DNA from 4 places in the Thioalkalivibrio sp. ALE30 genome. Region 1 is predicted to be linked to each of the others. Evidence: predicted binding sites of a transcription regulator. Region 1 holds the regulator's gene; each other region holds the start of a gene.
What was found. The regulator sigma-54, encoded in region 1, starts transcription at its own class of promoters, with help from an activator protein. The targets are predictions, from matches to a motif close to TGGCANGNTNCNTGCTT.
Positions count from the first base shown of each region.

Region 2: the regulator sigma-54 is predicted to act here: its motif matches at 2,108-2,124, upstream of fliL (flagellar basal body-associated protein FliL).
Region 3: the regulator sigma-54 is predicted to act here: its motif matches at 3,900-3,916, upstream of D107_RS0106300 (PEP-CTERM sorting domain-containing protein).
Region 4: the regulator sigma-54 is predicted to act here: its motif matches at 3,326-3,342, upstream of D107_RS0111050 (TorF family putative porin).

Region 1 is NZ_KB898174.1:46,333-51,458, reverse strand. It holds gene hprK (HPr(Ser) kinase/phosphatase) at 1-726, opposite strand, end outside; gene D107_RS0110530 (PTS sugar transporter subunit IIA) at 778-1,245, opposite strand; gene hpf (ribosome hibernation-promoting factor, HPF/YfiA family) at 1,249-1,587, opposite strand; gene D107_RS0110520 (RNA polymerase factor sigma-54) at 1,604-3,085, opposite strand; gene lptB (LPS export ABC transporter ATP-binding protein) at 3,174-3,944, opposite strand; gene lptA (lipopolysaccharide transport periplasmic protein LptA) at 3,941-4,468, opposite strand; gene lptC (LPS export ABC transporter periplasmic protein LptC) at 4,449-4,994, opposite strand; gene D107_RS0110500 (HAD family hydrolase) at 5,033-5,126, opposite strand, start outside.
Region 2 is NZ_KB898168.1:478,167-483,292, forward strand. It holds gene fliN (flagellar motor switch protein FliN) at 1-564, opposite strand, end outside; gene fliM (flagellar motor switch protein FliM) at 576-1,550, opposite strand; gene fliL (flagellar basal body-associated protein FliL) at 1,561-2,058, opposite strand; gene D107_RS0102185 (flagellar hook-length control protein FliK) at 2,349-3,440, opposite strand; gene fliJ (flagellar export protein FliJ) at 3,506-3,952, opposite strand; gene D107_RS0102195 (FliI/YscN family ATPase) at 3,949-5,126, opposite strand, start outside.
Region 3 is NZ_KB898170.1:291,404-296,529, reverse strand. It holds gene D107_RS0106310 (hypothetical protein) at 1-172, opposite strand, end outside; gene D107_RS0106305 (VanZ family protein) at 379-3,735, opposite strand; gene D107_RS0106300 (PEP-CTERM sorting domain-containing protein) at 3,954-4,745, shown strand; gene tviB (Vi polysaccharide biosynthesis UDP-N-acetylglucosamine C-6 dehydrogenase TviB) at 4,872-5,126, opposite strand, start outside.
Region 4 is NZ_KB898174.1:157,447-162,572, reverse strand. It holds gene msrA (peptide-methionine (S)-S-oxide reductase MsrA) at 1-439, shown strand, start outside; gene D107_RS0111065 (gamma-glutamyl-gamma-aminobutyrate hydrolase family protein) at 690-1,532, opposite strand; gene D107_RS0111060 (amidoligase family protein) at 1,519-2,541, opposite strand; gene folB (dihydroneopterin aldolase) at 2,615-2,974, shown strand; gene D107_RS0111050 (TorF family putative porin) at 3,397-4,110, shown strand; gene D107_RS0111045 (P-II family nitrogen regulator) at 4,177-4,515, shown strand; gene D107_RS0111040 (ammonium transporter) at 4,551-5,126, shown strand, end outside.

The sequences.
Region 1 (5,126 bases):
AATCAGCCGCAGGTACTTGCCGCCCTTGATTGCGGAGTCGCCGTACATCGCGCGGATGTTCAGCACCCCCAGGCCGCGTACCTCGAGCAGGTCCTGGAGCAGGGCCGGGCAGTGACCGCGCACGATGTCGGGGGCGATGCGCGCGAACTCGGGGGCATCGTCGGCGATCAGGCGGTGCCCGCGCGAGATCAGCTCCAGCGCCACCTCGCTCTTGCCGACGCTGGAGGCCCCGCTGATCAGGACGCCGATGCCGAGGATCTCCATGAACACGCCATGGCGCACCTCGAAGTGCGCCAGACGCTGCTGCAGGAAGTAGCGCAGCAGCGCGATGATCTCGTGGCTGCTGGTGCTGGAACACAGGATCAGCGGCAGCGCCTCCTGCGGGGCATGGGGCATCTCCGAGAACGGGCAGGTGTCCTCGGCGAAGATCACCGCGGTGGTGCCGGTGCGGGCCATCTCCAGGATCAGGTCGTTGCGCTGGTCGTCGCTGAGGCCGGCGATGTAGCGGGCCTCGAAGTCCCCGATGACCTGGATGCGGTTGGGGCGGATCAGGTTGAGGTGGCCGGCCAGTGGCAGGTCATCCCCGTCCTCGCCGACGAGCTTGCGGTCGTGGGCGGCGTGCTCGCCATGCACGAAGCGCAGATCCAGGCGGTTGCCCATGGCCTGGATCAGGCTCTCCACGTTGATGTCGCGGGCAATCCCGCCTTCGCCCAGTGCCTCGTTCATGAGCAGGGCCGGCGGGGACCGGTGGCGTGGCAGGGTGCGGGGCGCACGGGATCAGCCCTCGCGGAAGCGGCGGACGAGTTCCTGTTCCAGGCTGGCGGCATCGCTGGCCCGGCGCAGGGCGGCAATGGTGTCCGGTTGCGAAAGCCCGCGCGCCAGCTGGGCCAGCAGGTCGAGGTGATCGCTGGTGGCGGCCTCCGGGACCAGCAGGGCGATCAGGATATCGACCGGCTCGTGGTCCATGGCGTCGAAGTCGACGCCGCTCTCCAGGCGCAGGACGGCCACGCGCGGAGCCTCGAGATCGGCCAGGCGGCCATGGGGGATCGCAACCCCATGGCCCAGGCCGGTGGAGCCCAGCTTTTCGCGCGCGGACAGGGCCTCGAAGATCGCGGTGCTGCCCGGTCCGCCGGCATCACCGCCGCCGGCGAGGAGTTCCGACAGGGCCTCCAGGGCCCGCTTCTGACTGGAGCATTCCGGCTCCAGGCGGATGCGCTCGGCGGTGATCAGCTCGGCAATGGACATGGGTCAGGAGGCCTGCTCGCGGTTGCGCTGGGCGCCCTCGGCCCGGTGATGATCCTTGACCTTTTCCTTGTGCTTGATCAGCTGGCGGTCGACCTTGTCGATCAGCGCGTCGATGGCGGCGTACATGTCCTCGTGGGAGGCCTCGGCGTGGATGTGATTGCCGCTGACCTGGAGATTCGCCTCGGCCTTGTTGAACTGGTTCTGGGTCTTCTCGTGGGTCAGCACGACGTGCACGTCGATGACCTTGTCGAAGTGGCGCTCCAGCTTCGCGAACTTCTCGTTGACGTAGTCGCGCAGGGCGTCGGTGAGGTCCACATGGTGGCCGGTCAGGTTGATCTGCATGGTCGGGACTCCTTGGTTACTTGTGGCCGGTGGGCATGGAGGCCATCTGCCGGCGTTCGCTGGATGAAGGGATGTGCATCGCCTCGCGGTACTTGGCCACGGTGCGACGCGCCACATTGATGCCCCGGTCCGCCAGGATCTGGGCGAGCCGGGCATCGCTGAGCGGCTTGTTCGCGGGTTCGTCGTCGATCAATTCGCGAATCATGGCACGGATGGCGGTGGCGGAACACTCGCCACCGTCGTTGGTGCCGACGTGGCTGGAGAAGAAATACTTGAACTCGAAGACTCCGCGCGGGGTGTGCATGTATTTCTGGGTGGTCACCCGGGAGATGGTCGATTCGTGCATCTCCAGGATCTCGGCGATATCGCGCAGGATCAGTGGCTGCATCGCGACCTCGCCATGTTCCAGGAAGCCTTGCTGGCGATGGACAATCGCCTCGGCGACGCGCAGCAGGGTGTCGTTGCGGCTGTGCAGGCTCTTCAGGAACCAGCGCGCCTCCTGCAGCTGGTCGCGCATGAAGGCACTGTCGCGGGCATCCGATACCTGGCGCACCATGCCGGCGTAGAGGTCGTTGATACGGATGCGTGGCGCGATCTCCGGGTTCAGCTCCACGCGCCAGCCCTCCGGGGTGTGGCGCACGTAGACATCGGGCACCACGTATTCGGAGGTGGCGGCACTGATCTGCGCGCCCGGCCGCGGGTTCAGGGTGCGGATCAAGTCCAGGGCACGCGCCAGTTCGTCCGGGTCGCGCACACCCGACTGGCGTTGCAGGGCTTTGTAATCGCGCTTGCCCAGGCTGTCCATGCCGTGTTCCAGGATCGCCCGGGCGGCCTCGCGGGCGGGGGCGTCCGGGGCCAGTTCGCGCAGCTGGATCTCCAGGCATTCGCGCAGATCGCGCGCGCCCACGCCCAGCGGGTCGCACTGCTGGATCCAGTGCAGGACTGCCTCGACCTCGTCCACGCCGACGGGTTCTTCCTCGCCGCGGCTGATGGTCTCGGCCAGCGTCTCGAGGTCGCCTTCGAGATACCCGTCGGGGCTGATCGCGTCGATCAGGGCTGCGCCGATGCGCTGGTCGCGCGGAGTCAGGTGGCTCAGGTGCAGCTGCCACAGCAGGTGGTCCTGCAGGCCCTCGCCGTCGTCGTCGCTGGTGTTTTCCAGCGGGTCGCGGTCATCCACGCCCTTGGGGGCGGGCGGCGGTTCGTAGATGTCGTCCCAGCGGCTGTCGGTGGTGAGCTCCTCGGGAATCACGTCATCGCTGGTGGTGGTGGCCTCCATGCGGTCGCCTTCCACCACCTCGCCCTCCGCGTCCAGGCGCTCGGCCCCGCCCATGTCGTCCTCGTCCTCCACCTGTTCGAGCATGGGGTTGCTCTCCAGCGCCTGCTGGATCTCCACCTGTAGTTCGAGCGTGGACAGCTGCAACAGGCGAATGGCCTGCTGCAGTTGCGGGGTCATGGTGAGCGTCTGACCCAGCTGAAGATTCAGGCCGGGTTTCAGCATTGGCTATGCGGGTCGCGGGTGACCATAAGAGCGATCTTAAATCGTGCCTCTGGTTTGTGCACCGGCGCGGGTTGTGCGCGTGCCGGCATCACAGGCGGAAATTCTCGCCGAGATAGACCCGGCGCACCTGGGGATCGGCCAGTAGCTCGTCGGGTGTCCCGGCGGCCAGCAGGCGCCCCTCGCTCAGAATATAGGCCCTGTGGCAGATCCCGAGGGTTTCGCGCACGTTGTGATCGGAGATCAGAACCCCGATGCCGCGCGCTGCAAGGTGGCGAATTACATCCTGGATATCGCCCACCGAGATCGGGTCCACCCCGGCAAAGGGCTCGTCCAGGCAGATGAATTGCGGGTCACCGGCCAGGGCGCGCGCGATCTCGGCGCGCCGGCGTTCGCCGCCGGACAGCGCGATCCCGGGGCTGTGGCGCACGGTCTCGAGCTGAAACTCCTCGATCAGCGCGTCGCCGATACGCCGGCGTTCGTGGCGGTCCAGGCCGGGGCGCAGCTCCAGCACGGCCTGCAGGTTGTCCCACACGCTCAGGCGGCGAAAGATCGAGGCCTCCTGGGGCAGGTAGCCGAGACCGGCGCGGGCGCGCACGTGGATGGGCGCGCGGGTGATGTCGTGCCCGCCCAGGGTGATGCGCCCGGCGTTAGGGCGGATCAGCCCGACCAGGCTGTAGAAGCAGGTGGTCTTGCCGGCGCCGTTGGGACCCAGCAGGCCGACCACTTCACCGGGTGCGAGGTCGACATCCACCTGGTCGAGCACGGTGCGCTGGCCGTAGCGCTTGGTCAGTTCGCGCCCGATCAGGCGATCACGGGCCTCGGCGGGTGCTGGCGCCGGGCTGGTGGCGAATGCGTTCATTCGTCGTCGCGTGGCTGGATGGTGATGCGTACGCGTTCGCTGTCGCCCTCGCCGCGTTCGGCCTCGATCACGTCGGTGGTCAGGTCGTAGGTGATGCGCTTGCCGCGCGCCTCTTCGCTGGCGGTGATCACATGGGCCTGGTCGGTGAGGATCATGCGGTCCTCGTTCAGCAGGTAGTCGATGCGCAGCGCGGTGGCGATGCGCATCTCGCCGGTCTCGGGGTCGGGGGACTCCAGGCGGGCTGGCTCGCCGTGGGCCTCCATCTCGTAGGGGCGACGATCCCGGGTACGCACGTAGACCGTGTCGGCCTCCAGCGTCATGTCGCCGCGGATCACGATCACGTCCCCGGTGTAGGTGCCCAGGCCCTGGCGTTCGTCCATCTCCGCGTGGTCGGCGGTGATCTCCACCGGCAGCGAGGGTCCCGATCCCTGCTGGCCCAGGGCCGGCGTCGCCAGCAGGGCGGAGAGGAGGCCGGCCGCCGCAAGCAGGCCCGGCAGGCGGCGGCTATTCGGGATCGGGGTCATGCGCGGGGTCCTCCTCGCTCGCCTCGCTGTAGAGCGAGTACACGTCATGGAACAGCTCTATGGTATCCGCTCGCGAGTCCACGCGCAGTCCGGTGCCACGCTGGAACAGCCCGGGCTGGTTCAGGGTGGAGAGGGCGTCCGAGGTGGCGACCATGGTGTCTGTGGCGATGCGTATATCCCGCGAGTCGATGACCGTCTGCACGCGTTCGCCGCGGGCTGGTTGTACGCCGTGGGTGGGGCCGACCAGGTCCAGGGTTTCGTCAGCCGGGCGGTGCAGGGCCGCCGGGGCGGTCCAGCGCCATTCGATACCGCCATCGGCGAACAGGTCGAGTTCCGGGTCATCCACCCACTGCGGCCCGTCGCGGCCGAATTCGCGCAGTCGGGTGCCCTGCAGCCGGTGGGTCCGCTCACCGTCGTCGCCGGTGGCGTGCAGCGTGAATCCGTCGATCTGCAGGGTCACCTCGCCCTCGGGCGGGGTGACCTCGGCGGTTGCGGGGCTTGCGCACGCCAGCGTGAACAGGATCAACGGCGGCGCCAGACCGTACCGGTTGCGTCTCCGCCGGCTCATCCGTTCAGGTAGGTCTCGAGCAGGGCGTCCAGCCGGTCCTGCGCGGCCAGCAGCCCCTCGCAGGCCTCGCGCACGGCGCCGCGCCCGCCG
Region 2 (5,126 bases), on a different contig from region 1:
TTCGCTGGGGCTGATCACGTCGGTCAGTCGAATACCGAACTTCTCGTTGACCACCACCACCTCGCCATGCGCAATCAGCGTCCCGTTCACCAGCACATCCAGGGGCTCGCCGGCCAGGCGGTCCAGTTCCACCACCGAGCCCTGGTTCAGCTGGAGGAGGTTGCGGATCGGGATGCGCGTGCGGCCGATCTCCATGGAGATGGTCACCGGTACATCCAGGACCATCTCCAGGTTCAGCTCCTCCCCGTCGCCCTGCACCACGCCGGAGAGCTGCTCCGGCTGCAGGGCCTCCGCGCCCGGGTCCGGCTTGTGCTTGCGTTCCCGCTTCTCGGCCTTCGGCGCTTCCTGCGCCGGGTCCTCGGACGCCCCGCCCTGTGCCTCGTTCAGCAGCGCGTCGGGGTCGGCGGCTGCCTCGCCATCCTCGTCCTTCTGCTCCGCCAGGGCGGCCGCCCACTCGTCGGCCAGGGCCTGGTCATCGGAACCGCCCTCCGTCTCCGGATTCTCGGCGGCGGCCTCCGCGTCGGGGCCGGGGGTGTCCTGTTTGGGATCGTCGGTGTCTGCCATGCTGCGGCCCTCTATCGTTTGATGATGCGTTCCGAAATCTGGATCGCATTCAGCCCATTGGATACGCCGAACTTCCCGCGGAACATCGGGATATCTTCGACCTGCAGGGAAATCTTCTCGGGGAGATCAACCGGGATGATGTCGCCCGGCTGGATATCCAGCAGCTCGCGCACGGTCACCTCGGTCTCGGCCAGGATGGAGCTGATCTCGACCTCGGCGGTCTGAATCTCCTCCTGGAGTGCGTGCATCCAGCGCTGGTCCACGTCGGAGCGGTCCGACTGGATACCGGTGTCCAGCTGCTCGCGTATCGGCTCGATCATCGAGTACGGCAGGGTCACGTGCAGGTTGCCACCGCCCCCGTCGAGCTCGATGTGGAACTCGCTGATCACCACGATCTCGGTCGGCGAGACGATATTCGCGAACTGCGGGTTGACCTCGGAGTTCAGGAACTCGAACTCCAGCTCCATGACCGGCTGCCAGGCCTTCTGCATGTCCTCGAACGCGCCTTCCAGCACGCCGTGCACCACCTTCATCTCCATCGGGGTGAAGTCACGCCCCTCGATGCGGGTGTAGTAACGGCCGTCGCCGCCGAAGAAGTTGTCCACCAGGATGAACACCAGCTTCGGGTCGAACACGAACAGCCCGGTGCCGTGCAACGGATGCGCGCGCACTAGGTTCAGGCTGGTGGGCACGAACAGCGAATGCATGTACTCGGAGAACTTGGTGATGCGGGTGCCCACCACCGAGATCTCGGCGGAGCGACGCAGCACGTTGAACAGACGGACCCGCAGGTGACGCGCGAAGCGCTCGTTGATCATCTCCAGCGTGGGCATGCGCCCACGCACGATCCGGTCCTGGGTGGCGAAGTTGAATTCGCGTGCCTGGCCATCACTCGGATACGGGTCTTCCGTCTCGACGTCGCCCTCGTCCACGCCGTGCAGGAGGGCATCGATCTCGTCCTGGCTGAGGATATCCGTCTGTGCCATGACGGGGCTCCTACTGCATCACCAGTTCGTTGAACAGCACGGCCTCGACCGCGTCCGGGGCATCGCGGGAACGCAGGATCCCGGCGATCGTCTCTTTCAGTTCTTCCGCCAGGGCCTCCTTGCCCGCGCGGGTATTGAGATCCTCGTAGCGCTGTTCCGCCAGGATGCCCAGGAGGTCGTTTCGGATTGCCGGCAGGTGCCGTTCGAAGGCCTCGGCGACCGCCGGGTCATGGGTCACCAGCGACAGTTCCGCGCGCAGGTAGCGGATGCGCCCCGGGGCCTCGATGTTCACCGTCATCGGCTCGAGGCTGGTGTACAGCCGCTCGGGCGGGCCGGCTTTGACCTGCTCGGTATCGTCACCGTCCGCCATCAGGAAGAACCAGGCGGCGGCCGCACCGCCGGCTACGAGAAACAGGACGACCAGGATCAGGACGATCAGCTTGCCCTTCCCGCCCTTCTTCGGGGCGCCGCCTTCGTCGTCGTCCAGATTGACTTCCTTCTCTGCCATATCGCACCCGCTGTCCGGTAAACCGAGGATTCGTTCTCGGTACAAACCTTAGCAAGGCTGATGCCAGAAGTCGTTTTAGTGTTTTTAATCCGTCAGTTACGGGTAGTCACTGGCGGTTTTCCGGGGCAAACGCGGGCGCGGAAAACATGAAGAACGTCAAGAATCGGCCGCCCGGCCGCCGTGAAAGACGGAATCTTGGCGGCACACGGGAACAGGGAGAACCCGGCATCAGCGCAGGAACGAGCCGGCAGCCACGGCCGCAGGCCGCGGCTGCCACCGGGCCGGAGGGATCAGGCAAACAGGTCCAGGCGCCGGTTCAGCATGGAGAGCGTGCTGCCATCGGCCTCGCGGTCCTCGGCCTCGGCAGCCTCGTCATCCGCCGCGAGCGCCGTCTCGCCGGCCTCCTGCTCCGCCTGCTCCTCGGCCGCGTGGTCGGACACGGTCGCATCGTCCAGCATCAGGCCGCTCTCGGCCAGGCTGTCACGCAGGCGCGGCATGGCCGCCTCCAGCACCTCGCGGGTCACCGGATTGGCACTGATGAACTGGATACTGGTGCGATCACCCTCGACCAGCACACGCACATCCAGGCTGCCCAGTTGCGGCGGGTGCAGCTTGAGTTCGGTACGCCCGCCCTGCGCCTGGGCCAGCATGCGCACCTGGTCGGCCAGCTCCCGGGCCCCGTTGGGCTGCTGCAGGAGTCGTGTCAGATCGAGGCGCGGCAACGCCCGCGCCCCGTCCGCCCCTTCGGCTTGCCCGAGCCCCTGGGCCGGCAGCACCCCGCTCAGGGGGTCGGAACGGCCGCGGCGCGCCTCGTCACCCCCCTGCCCCATCCACTGGGCGAGGATCTCCAGGACGTTGTCGCGGGCCATGCCTCCCTGCGCACCCACCACGTCGGGCTTCAGGGCAACCGCGCCATCCCGTCCGGCATTGGCCTGGGCCGCTTCGACGAACAGCCGCATGACCGCGGCCGGCAGCGGCTTCACGGGCAGGGCCCGCTCCTCGCCTCCTCCCCGGGCCGGGGTACCTTCGGCTCGGGGCACCTCGGCTCGTCCCGGTTCCTGGGTCGCAGCCATCAGCGCGGCGACCGGCAAGGTATTGCCACCCCCTTCGGGATCCGCGGCCAGGGGCCGCCCGTCCAGCAAGTCCTGGAGTCGCGCCAGCATCGCCTCCAGGTCCAGGCCTTCCAGTTCCTCGCCGGGAACGCCCAGGCTGGCCAGCAGCGACTCCATCTGGGGCTCCAGGATGGCCAGGAAGTCCTCGCCGTCCTGGCCCTTGAGGCGGCCTTGCAGGCCTTTCAGGTCGTCCAGGCCCTGCATCGAGCTGCCACCCAGCAGTTGCAGCAGCGGCAGCATGCCCTGGCCCGTATTCTGTGTTGCGATCATTGCCGGATCCTCGGTCTGCCGGGGTCATCCCCGGGCCCTTGCCTCAATCGATACTCAGGGTCCATTCAAGAACCCTGCCAACGCGCGTCTGCCTCGCGCGCATGGGCCTGGCGGGTGGCCCACATATCCTGTTCCGTCTGCTGGCGTCGCGCGTCATGCCGCGCGGTCTCGGCCCGCCGGCGCTCGAGCAGCTTCTCCAGCGAGAGGCTGTTTCGATGGCGTTCCAGCCACTCCTGGCGCGCCGTCTCCACCTGGGACTCGGCCGCCTGGATGCGCAGATCCTGCTGCTCCAGCGCGGAGCGCAGCTGGTCGCGCATGCCGGCCAGCCACTTCAGCGCATTGGCATCGTCCGGCAGGGTTGCCTGCAGGTATTCCCGCTGATAGGTCTCCAGGCGCTCGCGCTGGCCGGCGATGGCATCCAGTTGCTGCAGCCGCTCGCCCAGCTGGCGCGTCGCCTCGCTTTCCTCGATCTTGCGCAGCCGCAGCAGGCGCTCCAGGCGCTTCGGGTTCATGCCGCGCCACCCCCGACCAGGGCCAGCAGATCATCCCGGGCGCGGTCGAAGCTGACGGCCTCGTCGCGGCCCTGCCCCAGATAGGCCTCCAGGCGTTCATGCATCGCCACCGCCTCGTCCAGATGCGGATCGGCGCCCTTGCGGTAGGCCCCCACCGCGATGAGGTCGCGATTGCGCATGTAGGTGGCGGCCAGATCACGGAAGCGGCGGGCCGCGCGTTCGTGTTCCGGAGTGATCAGTGACGACATCACACGCGAGACCGACGCCCCGACATCAATGGCCGGGTAGCGGCCTGTCTCTGCGATCTCCCGCGAGAGCACCACATGACCGTCGAGGATGGCCCGCGCTGCGTCCACGATCGGGTCGTTCTGGTCGTCACCCTCAGCCAGCACGGTGTAGAACGCCGTGATCGAGCCCCCGCCGACATCGCCATTGCCCGCTCGCTCCACCAGCTGTGGCAGGCGCGCGAACACCGACGCCGCATAGCCTTTGGAAGCCGGCGGCTCGCCAATGGCCATCGCGATCTCCCGCGCCCCCTGGGCAAACCGGGTCAGGGAGTCCATCAGCAGGAGCACGTGCAGCCCCTGGTCCCGGAAATGCTCGGCCACCGCCGTGGCCACCCAGGCACCATGCTGGCGCAGCAGCGGCGACTGATCCGCGGGAACCGCGACCACCACGGTACGCGTACGCGACTCCTCGTCCAGGATCTCGTGGATGAACTCATTCACCTCGCGACCACGCTCGCCGATCAGGCCGACCACGATTACGTCCGCTGTGGTGTTGCGCGTCATCATGCCCAGCAGAACGCTCTTGCCGACCCCTGAACCCGCGAACAGGCCCAGCCGCTGGCCGCGCCCCACCGACAGCAGGCCGTTGATCGCCCGGATCCCGACATCCAGCGGCTCGCGCACGGGCGCACGCTGCAGCGGGTTGATCGGACGCCCGGCCAGCGGCCCAAAATCATGGGTGCGGATCGGCCCCTGGCCATCCAGGGGTGCCCCGTTGGCATCGATCACCCGTCCCAGAAGCCCCTCGCCCACCGGGATCTGGCGCTGGTTGTCCAGCGGTTCGATGCGAGCCCCGGGGGTCAACCCGGTGGCCAGCTCCTCCGGCATCAGGAAGGTGCGCTCGTTCTGGAAACCGACCACCTCCGCCGGCACCGGCTCCCCGGTTT
Region 3 (5,126 bases), on a different contig from region 1:
GGGCCTCCGCCGTCTCGAACGGGGTTTGGGCAACGGAATCGTTGGGGATGCCACTCCCTCCGAAATCAGCGTCCGGCAACGCACCAAAGAACTGGTAGGTCGGATCGACCGTCGCAGCGTGGGCGGAGACTGACAGCAGCGCCAGCGGTACGATCAGAAGTGCCTTTTTCATGGGTCGCGTCCCTTGGTCGGTGTTCCGAGGCATTGGCCCGACCCGCAAGCAATCACGATGCCACCCGCGATAGGCCGCTGTTTTTTAACAACACGCTCCGGGTGTTCCGTCACCGATACACACCACGCACCTGGCTGCGTAAAAAAATCGGACACCCCACCGACTGCCCATCCGTTCAGGCCTGTCGAATAATCCAGACATTGTGTTCAACCGGCACCCCGCGGGTCTGAATCGGCCGGCATCCGGGCCCGAGTCCGGCTTTCTTCCTCGACGTGCATGATGGCGGAGGCCACCCCCAGCAACAGCACCAGATAGAACAACAGCGCGATACGCGGCGAGAAGAACAGCGTACTGAACAGGCCAATCGCCAATGCCCCCGCCAGCGCGGCCGCCATGGCCAGCGCCACTGCATCGCCCCTCAGCCCGCGCCGTATCAGCATTGCCAGGGCGGCCAGTGTCAGCCAGACGAAGGCAACAAGGCCCAGCCAGCCCTGATCGAAATAGAGCTCCAGCCACTGGTTCTCGACCCGCCAGGGCCAGAGGTGATCCGTGGTGAAATACCAGTGACGCCCCAGATGCCGGAAGTCGCCGTTCGCCACGTACTCGCGACCGTCCAGGCCCCGGAGCTGAACGTTGTAAAATTCGACGACAGACTGCTGCCGCGCATCGACCGCCAGCGACAGCACGAGCCCGCGCTGGAACGGCCACGGGCGGGACTCCATCGGATCGAGATCGAAGGTCCATTCAACCGTCTGGCGCGCGCCCCCCTCCAGTTGCACCCCTTCGCTGCGACAGGCGAACGAATGGCGGATGGGCTTCTCGCAGAGGAACAGACGAAAACCCGCGGGTCGGGCGCTGGCCGCTTCAACCGTCATGCGATAGACACCCTCCCGCGGCAGGTCCACCCGCTGATTGACGAACAGCGAATCGCCGCCGCCCAGCTGCAGGCGCGGCTCACCCTCTTCGCGGGTAAACGCCAGGTTGCCGGGCAGGCGCCCGTCGCGGTTCCCGGTGCGATAGTGCTCGGGGAAACTGCCGACGCCCCGACCCAACAGGGGAGCCAGCGGCCCGCCACCGGGCAATTCGAGCGCGGCCTGCCAGTGATCCACGCGACTGCCGAAGTCGCGCTCGATCTGACCCAGACGCTGTTCGGCGAATCCGCCCAGGGTCGTGCCCGCAATCAGGGCGATCGCTGCGGCCGACAACAGCACGCCGATCAGCGCCCCGCCGCGCGCCCGAATGCGCCCCTGCAGCGCCGCCAGCAATACCCCGCCGGCGAGCACCACCACCGCCACGACCAGCCCCAGATAGCCGCCGCGGGAGTAGGTCATGGCCACTGCATAGGCCGTCCCCACCGCCAGCGCAGCCGCCCCGGCGAGCATCAGGCCGGGACGCTGCCGCCAGCACCAGACCAAGGCCAGCGGAAAGGCCAATACCAGGAAGCTCTCGATACTGGGGCCACCGGCCTGCATCTCCGAGAACAGGCCGGAGAGCCGGTAGCCGCTGTCGAAATCCAGCAGCCCGGGGTAGGTGATCCGTTCGCGCACCACGAAGGCCAGCTGCGCCAGCAGGGCCAGGGCCACGCCTGGGAGGAACCAGCGCGTCACCTGCTCCCGAACCGGAATGGGCGCCACGCGCAACACCGCCAGCAGCACCACCGCCCACAGCAGTCCCTTGGCCACCCGCAGCGCATTCCATTCGTGGGCAAAGTGCACCGCTGCGCCGGGGTTCCAGCCTCCAGGCGGCCACAGGGCCAGCCCCAGGCCGACCAATGTGGAAACGACCAGCAGCCCCAGTGGCCAGCGGATCCCGCGCGGCAGCAGCGATACGCCCGCATGCAGCGCATGGGGCCCCCGCCACAGGGCCACGGCCAGACTCATCAGCAGGAACAGATCCAGCTCGGAGACGAACAGGCGCCCGTGGTAGAGGGTCAGGTCCAGCGTGGCCAGCAGAACCGGGATCACGACCAACCAGGCCTGCGGGCGCCAGGCCAGCAAGGCGGCGTAGGCCAGCAACCCCGCGGCCAGCGCGACCGGCGCCACCGGCGCCACCGGCCAGGTCACCGCCGCCAGCACGGCCACCAAAGCCAGGAGACCGCCAAGGGCCTGCCGCAACCGCTGCAGAGAGCCCTCGACGGGGCCGGGAACGCTCGGTCCCGGGGCTGCATTGCGGGGCTCGTCTCGCGACGCGACGGCCGGTTGCGCGACACCCGCCACGCTCGCGCGTTCCAGCCACTGCAGTGAGGCCGCCATGAGCCCGGCCGCCAGCCCGGCCAGGACCAGGCTGGCCGGGTCCGGTCGGGCACCGTCCACAAACAGCTTGGCGGCCTCGACCGCCAGTGCCAGCGCACCCCCCGCGACGACCGCCAGCAGGTTCAACGCGGCCGGTTGCAGTGGATGACGCAACTGCCAGAGCCAGACCAGCATCCCCAGAGGCGCGTACATGGCCAGGTGCAGCGCGGTACTGCGCAGGGCGTGGATCTCGTCCACGTGGTAGTGGTAGTAGAACGGCCACAGGTTCAGGTCGGCCCACTGGGCACGGACCGCCTCCCCGTCGGCGTGAAACGCACCGAAGCCGTGGTTGAGTGCGACCAGCAGCAAGGCATAGGCGACAGCGCCGGTCACAAGCAACGGGGTGGCGAACTGCTGCAGCGTCCGGATCACGCCATGGGGATGCGCGGGCAGGCGCCGGAACAGGACGAGGCCGATCCCCATCCCCAGTGCCCGCAGCAGCACGGAACGTCCTTCGGCAATCCCCGACAGAGTCGCCAGATTCAACAGCTCCAGCAGGCCCGCCAGCAGCAGGGCCAGGGGAATCCCGGCCCCTAGCAGCGAAGCTCCGCGCCGCTGCAGCCAAAGCGCCAGGAGCAAGCCCACCGGTACACTGACCACCACCTCCAGCGTCAGCCAGCTGATACAGCGGAGACCACCCGTGCAGGCGCCGGCCGCCACCCACCAGCCCCAGGCATCCGATGCCAACCGGGCCCGCAACTCGTCCGCGGCCAGTACAAAGTCAAAGGGGACGAAGCCAACCAGCACGTAGAGCGCGGCATAGACCACCAGGCCGGCGGTCAGGGTCTGCGCACCCGCGCCTTCCAGCACCTGTCGCCAGCGCACCAGCGGATTGCGCAGGGCCAGCCAGGCGAGCGAACCGGCCACGGCCCCGGAAAAGTTACCGGCAATATCGGCGCCCGCGGGGTGCCGATAGGGCAGCCAGACCTGCAGGAACTCCACGCTCGCCGTAACCGCCAGCCCCAGGGCCGCCACAAAGGTGAACACCGCAAACGCCGTCAGTCGATTACGGCGGCCATGGGTCAGCCAGGCGGTCCAGAAGAACCCCAGCGGCAGGAACATCAGGGCATTGGCCATAAACTGCTGGCGGCCGCTGGTCCCGGGGCCGGTCAGGCTCATGCCCCGATAGACCTCCCAGGCACGCTCCAGACTCATCGAGCCGAATTCGAACGGCAGCAGCGTCAGATAGATCGCCGCCCCCAGCGACAGCCAGGCCCACAGCGCACAGGTGCGCAGAGACAAGGGCTCGTCTGCATTCGCCATCGCGTTCATGCGGCGCTCGGGGATGGGGCCGGGTCATCACTGTATACCCGGTGGAGTCCGCGGAGCAGTAGCGCACAGGAATCGCGACAAGCGTCACGAACCTTTACACCGGCAAGGCCGAACCCGCTCGCGTGCCCCGTTGAACACCCACAAGTCAGTCACTTGCGGAGCAATGGCACAATTTCTGCCTTGGCCGGGGCCCAGGATGTCAACAAGGGAGTCGCAGCATGAAAGGACCACTCGCTATTGCACTGATCGCCGCGGGCGCGATGCTGGCTGGAACCTCGGCCCAGGCCGCGTTCATCACTTATTTCGGAGAGGACCTGAACAACTCGGCGACCGTTCCATTGTCTGAGACCCCCAACTCCGATGCGGCCGAAAGCGCCTTTCTCGGGTCGCTCAGTGGCGTCGGGACCGAGGACTTCGAAGGCTTTGCCACGGGGACCACTGCGCCACTGAATCTGACCTTCCCCGGCTTCGCTGGTGGCACGCTTGACGCAACCCTTACGGGGGACGGCCGCATCAAGACCGTCTCCGAGGGCAGCGCCTTCTTCGGTCGTTATTCCGTATCCGGCACCAACACCTGGCGGGCCGATGCGACGGGAGACGACGGATTTGGCGTGGACTTCGGGCAGGACATCGCCGCCTTCGGGTTCTACGGGATCGACATCGGGGATTTCGGCGGGCAGCTGCTGATCAATTTCAACCTGAGTTCGGGAGGCGTCCACCAGGAAACCGTCCCGCACACCGTGGGATCCGGCGGGTCTACGGACGGCTCGGTCTTCTACTTCGGCGCAATCGCCTCAAGTGAGGACTTCCTGTTCACTTCGCTCGACTTTGACCTGGTCGAAGGCCCGCAGACCGACATCTTCAGCTTCGACAACATGACCATCGGTGAACTCGAGCAAGTTGAGCGAGAGCCCGTTCCCGCGCCGGGAACGCTGGTGTTGTTTGCCAGCGGTTTGCTGGTAGCCGGATCGATGCTCTGGCGCCGCAAGCAGTCCGACAGCGGCAGCTGAAACATCCACCACGGAGATCTTCGACGGGCGCTGCGCCACCCGTCGAAGATCGTTTCGTCGCAAAACCGGGGCGACACCGAACGCGATGGATTCGATGCCTCCCTGCGAGTGCACCCCGAACCGCGGCTACAAGCGCAGGTCGGTCGTCTCCCGCGGGAAGACCGATTTCACGTCGAAGATCACCGACTCCGGGCGTGCCAGCGCCCGGATCGCCTCGATCCCCATCTTCAGGAACTCGCGGTGCGGCACCGCGACAATGATCGCATCGAACTGCCCCGGGGCCGGGGTCTCGGTCACCGGGGTGATGCCGTATTCGTGCTCGGCCTCGGCCGGGTCCACCCAGGGGTCGAAGACGGTTACCTCGGCGTTGTAGCCGGCCAG
Region 4 (5,126 bases), 110 kb from region 1:
GGGCGTGTACTCCACCAGCGTGGGCTACGGCGGCGGCTATACCCCGAACCCGACCTATCGCGAGGTCTGCAGCGGCCAGACCGGGCACACCGAACTGGTACGGGTGGTGTTCGACCCGCGGAAGGTTTCGCTGGACGCCCTGTTCCGTACCTTCTGGGAGGGGCACGACCCGACCCAGGGTATGCGCCAGGGCAACGATGTCGGCACCCAGTACCGCTCGGCAATCTACACCACCGACCCTGAGCAAACCGCGGCTGCCGAAGCCAGCCGCGAGCGTTTCCAGGCCGCGCTGGACGCCGCCGGGCGCGGGGCGATCACCACCGAGATCGCCGAGGGCCCGGCGCACTACTTCGCCGAGGACTACCACCAGCAGTACCTCGCCAAGGTCCCCAACGGCTACTGCGGCCTCGGCGGCCTGGCCGTGCCCTATCCCACCTGAGCCCACTTCGAAGGACGGGTTTCACCACGAAGCGCACGAAGGCACGAAGAAAGGCCAGGTCAAAAGCGATTCACAGGAAGGTTTTAAGACCGGAAGAAGGCTGATGCGACGGCCTCCAGCAGCACGTTGATATGGTGCCTTGAGCGACCGTCACGCACTCGACCCTTCACCTGCAAACCTTCTCTTCTTCCAGACTTCCTGTGAATCGGCTTTCTTCGTGCCTTCGTGGGCTTCGTGGTGAATCAGTCTTTTAGCCGTTTTGGGTGGCGGCTTGGACGAGGGCGCGGAACAGGCGCTGGTGGCGGCGTTTCTGTGGGAGGTATTCGGGGTGCCACTGCACGCCGATGCACCAGTCGTGTTCGGCCTCGATGGCCTGGACCACGCCGGTCGATTCGCGGCCGGCGATCTTGAGGTCCCACCCCAGGTCATTGACGGCGTGGTTGTGGAGCGCGTTCACGTGGAGCGTCGTGTCGCCCAGGATGTCGGCCAGAAGGCTGCGCGGGTCCAGCTCCACCGGCTTGACCGGCAGCAGGCTGCGGGCCTGCGGGGTTTCCACGTAGAACTCGGCCAGGTCGCGATGCAGGGTGCCGCCACGTACCACGTTGACCAGTTGCATCCCGCGGCAGATGCCGAGGATCGGGCGGTGCTCGTCCAGTGCGCGATGGATCAGGGCCTTCTCCAGCCGGTCGCGGTCGGTGTCCAGTACACCGCCATGGGACTGGAACAGCCGGCGCAGTAACCACAGGGCCGGGTAGAATAGATAGCCGATCAGGCGCTGCGACAGGCGTCGCTCCGCCTGCCGGATGGCAGCCGCATCCGGTCCCTCGGGGAGGGTCTCGCCGTAGAGCTCGGGATCCACATCCGCCCCGCCGCCCACCACCAGACCATCGAAGCGCCGGTGACCGCGCGGCTTGCCCGGGCGCAGCCGCAGCGGACGGCCGCCGGCGCGCCAGACCGCGAGCGCTGTAAACAGCCAGGCGGGCCCGCCGCCCTGGTCGGGTCCGGTAATGGCGATCACCGGGCGGCGTGGACGCGGCGGTGCGGTATCGGCCACGGTATCGGTGGTCGTGCGGTCGGGCTCAGAACCAGTCACGGAGGCGCTGGCTCCAGTCGTCGGCCCAGCGGCCCAGGGCCTGGCCGGGGCGTTCCAGATATTCCCGCGACAGGCGCTCCAGGCGTTCCGGGTCCGCCGCCAGGCGCTCGACCTCGACCCAGCCGTTGAACGGCCGCGCGAGGCTCCAGTCCGGGTCGTCGATCTCGCAGTTGGGCAGGCGGTAGTGGAAGGCCGGCCGCGGCTTGATCAGCTCGTGTTCCACCGGGGCCGCGTCGATCCTGCCGGGGTCCAGGTGGGCGAACAGCGGCAACAGGTCCAGCGGGCGGTTGCGGGTCGGGTTGTGCGCCAGGTAGGCGTCGATCAGGCCCTCCCGGTCGGGACGAAAGTCCGGGTCCAGCACGTAGCGTACAAACGGGCCGGGGAAAGACCGAATGTAGGGCGACAGGCGCCGCGCCAGGTCGATGGCGCCCGCCGCAGTGAGCACTTCCACCATCAGCAGGAAACTGCGCAGGATTGCCAGCAGCCACTCGGCATCGGTGCGGTGCACCTCGATATTGATCTGCAGCCCGAAGGCATAGAGAAACGAGCGTTCGGTACCCAGTGCGCCGGCCTGCTGCAGGGCGGCGCGCACCCGGTCCAGGCGGGGGAGGTCAGCCGCCGCGATCGGCGGCGCCACGATCTCGTGCGGTACCAGGCGGCCCGCGGCGTCCGCGAGCCAGCGCTCCAGCGCGGCCTCGTCCGAGTCGTCCAGCTCGATGCCCAGGCGCGCGAGGTGTTCGCGGTAGCCGCGGTCCTTCAGTACCCGGGCGTCCAGCTCCAGTTGGAAGTCGCCGACGTCCGTGTCGCGTACGTGGAAGACGAAGGCGCTGTCCGATTCGACGTGGCCCCCGAACTCGCCTTTCACGGTCTCGGCCATCGTCTCCAGCGACACCCCGGCCATCTCGATCTCCACGCCGATGCGTCGGGGCTCGCCATCCGGGTTGGCGGGCCAGGGGAGTTCGTGAAAGGGCTCGCTCATGCGCGTCTCGGAGTAATCGGGAGGCACCATGATAGCGGCTCGGTGTACCTCGTGCGGCCCGGGCAGTAGGATAGGCGCCGACTGACAGGAGCCCGCCGACCCCATGGATCGAATCTATCTGCGCGACCTCGAGATTGATGCCGTTGTTGGCGTCTATGACTGGGAACAGCGCATCCAGCGCCGCCTGCGATTCGATATCGAACTGGCGGCCGATACCCGCATCGCCGCCTACTCCGGCGAGATCGGCGACACCGTCGACTACGAGGCGGTAGCCAACGCCGTGCGTGCCATCGTCACGCGCGAACCGCATGCCTTGCTGGAATCCTTGGCCGAAGAGATCGCCGAGGCCCTGATGGCCCAGTTCGGCACGCCCTGGCTGCGCATCAAACTCGGCAAGCCCGGTGCCGTGCCCGGCGTGCGCGAGGTCGGCATCGAGATCGAACGCGGCAGCCTTACTTCGTAGACCCGTGCCGGCGACCAGGCGCTGCCCCGGGCGGTGCATCCCCACAGCCGTGCTGTGTAATCGCGGGTCGCGAGGCGACGTGGCGATCTGCAGGGCAAGGAGATGTTCATCGTACGTCCCGCATGGCCGCGTGTGCGTTGGTCGCGCCTGTCCCCGCCCCGATTTGCCTCTCCGACCCCGCCGCTTGCCGAAGGTCTGAACCTTCCGGAATCCCGGACATGGTTCACAGTCCTCGGTCTCCGCACGTTTTTGGTGCGTGTGCACTTTTAGTGCGCACCAAATAAAGGCAAAAGCCCGTGGTTGGGCCGCAACAGGTGTTGCGAAAAGCCGATTTTGCTCCCTTTTGGTACTTGGCACAGCCCGTGCAAGGACCGGGTGTCGACTACGCGACACTCGATTGACCAATCTGGGAGATGACCAACATGAAGAAGTTCACCCGTTCCGCGCTGGCCGCCGCTGTCCTCACCGTAGGCTCCACCGGTGGCGTCGCCTTTACCTCCACCGCCGCCGCGGAGCTGTCCGTGAACATCGGCGCGGTGTCCAATTACTACTTCCGTGGTTTTTCCGAAACCGACGACGGTGCTGCCATTCAGGGTGGTATCGATTTTGAGCACGACTCCGGCTTCTATGTCGGCACCTGGATGTCCAATGTCGATTTTGGTGATGACACCAGCTACGAGCTCGATCTTTACGCCGGCTTTGCCGATGAGTTCGCCAATGGGTTCGGCTACGACGTCGGTTACATCTATTACGCCTATCCGGATGCCCGAGACGATACCGGTTCCCTGAGTGCCGACTTCGGCGAGATCTATGGTGAGGTCAGCTTCGATACCGGCGTTGTGGGACTGTACGGCGGTATGGCCTACGTCGTTCACGACAGCGATGACTCGGCCCTGGAAGACGACGACATGTACTTCTACGCCGGCCTGGACGTCCCGTTCATGGACGTCTACAGCGCCGGCTTCTTGGTAGGTCGCACCCGCTTCGACGACTCCAGCCTGGACAACTACACCCACTACACCGCCAGCCTGACCCGTGATGCGGGCGACTGGGGCGAGTTCAGCTTCAATCTCGAGTATGTCGACGAGACCGACGAAGACCTGGGCGCCTGGGTGGGCTGGTCCAAGACCTTCTGATTCCGCATTACCGCCTAAAGCAACAGCGGGTCCGCCAGGTGGCGGGCCCGCCCACAGGAGTCTGACATGAAGATGATTACCGCCGTAATCAAGCCGTTCAAGCTTGATGATGTTCGCGAGGCGATCTCGGAGATCGGCGTACAAGGGATGACCATGACCGAAGTAAAGGGTTTTGGTCGCCAGCGCGGTCATACCGAGCTCTATCGCGGTGCCGAGTACGTGGTCGATTTTCTGCCCAAGGTGAAACTGGAAGTGGCTGTCGACGAGAACCTGGTCGATCAGGTGGTCGAGGCCATTTCCAAGTCTGCCAGCACGGGCAAGATCGGCGACGGCAAGATCTTTATCACACCGGTGGAGCAGGTCGTGCGTATTCGCACGGGCGAGACCGGCCCGGAAGCCCTTTAAGGCCTCCGTCTTCCATCGAATGAGGAATTTCAATCATGGAAATTGAACAGCAAGTTGTCGAACTCGCCTACGCAATGGACACCTTTTACTTCCTGGTGGCCGGCGCGCTGGTGATGTGGATGGCCGCGGGCTTTACCATGCTCGAGGCCGGGATGGTGCGCACCAAGAGTGTGGCCGAAATTGCAACCAAGAATATCGCCCTGTATTCGATCGCCAGCATCATGTACATGCTGATCGGCTATAACATCATGTACAGCGACGGCCTGAGCTCCATCATCCCGGGCCTGGGCTTCCTGATCTCGGGCGACAACGCGGTCGCGGACGTACTGGGTAGTGGTGGTGACATCTACTACTCCGATCGTGCCGACTTCTTCTTCCAGGTCGTGTTCGTGGCCACCGCGATGTCCATCGTCTCGGGGGCCGTGGCCGAGCGTATGAAGCTGTGGGCCTTCCTGGCCTTCGCGGTCGTCCTGACCGGCTTCATCTACCCGATCCAGGGCTTCTGGAGCTGGGGTGGCGGGATCCTCGACCAGATCGGCTATCTGGACTACGCCGGTTCCGGCATCGTCCACTTCACGGGTGCCGCTGCCGCGCTGGCCGGTGTGCTGCTC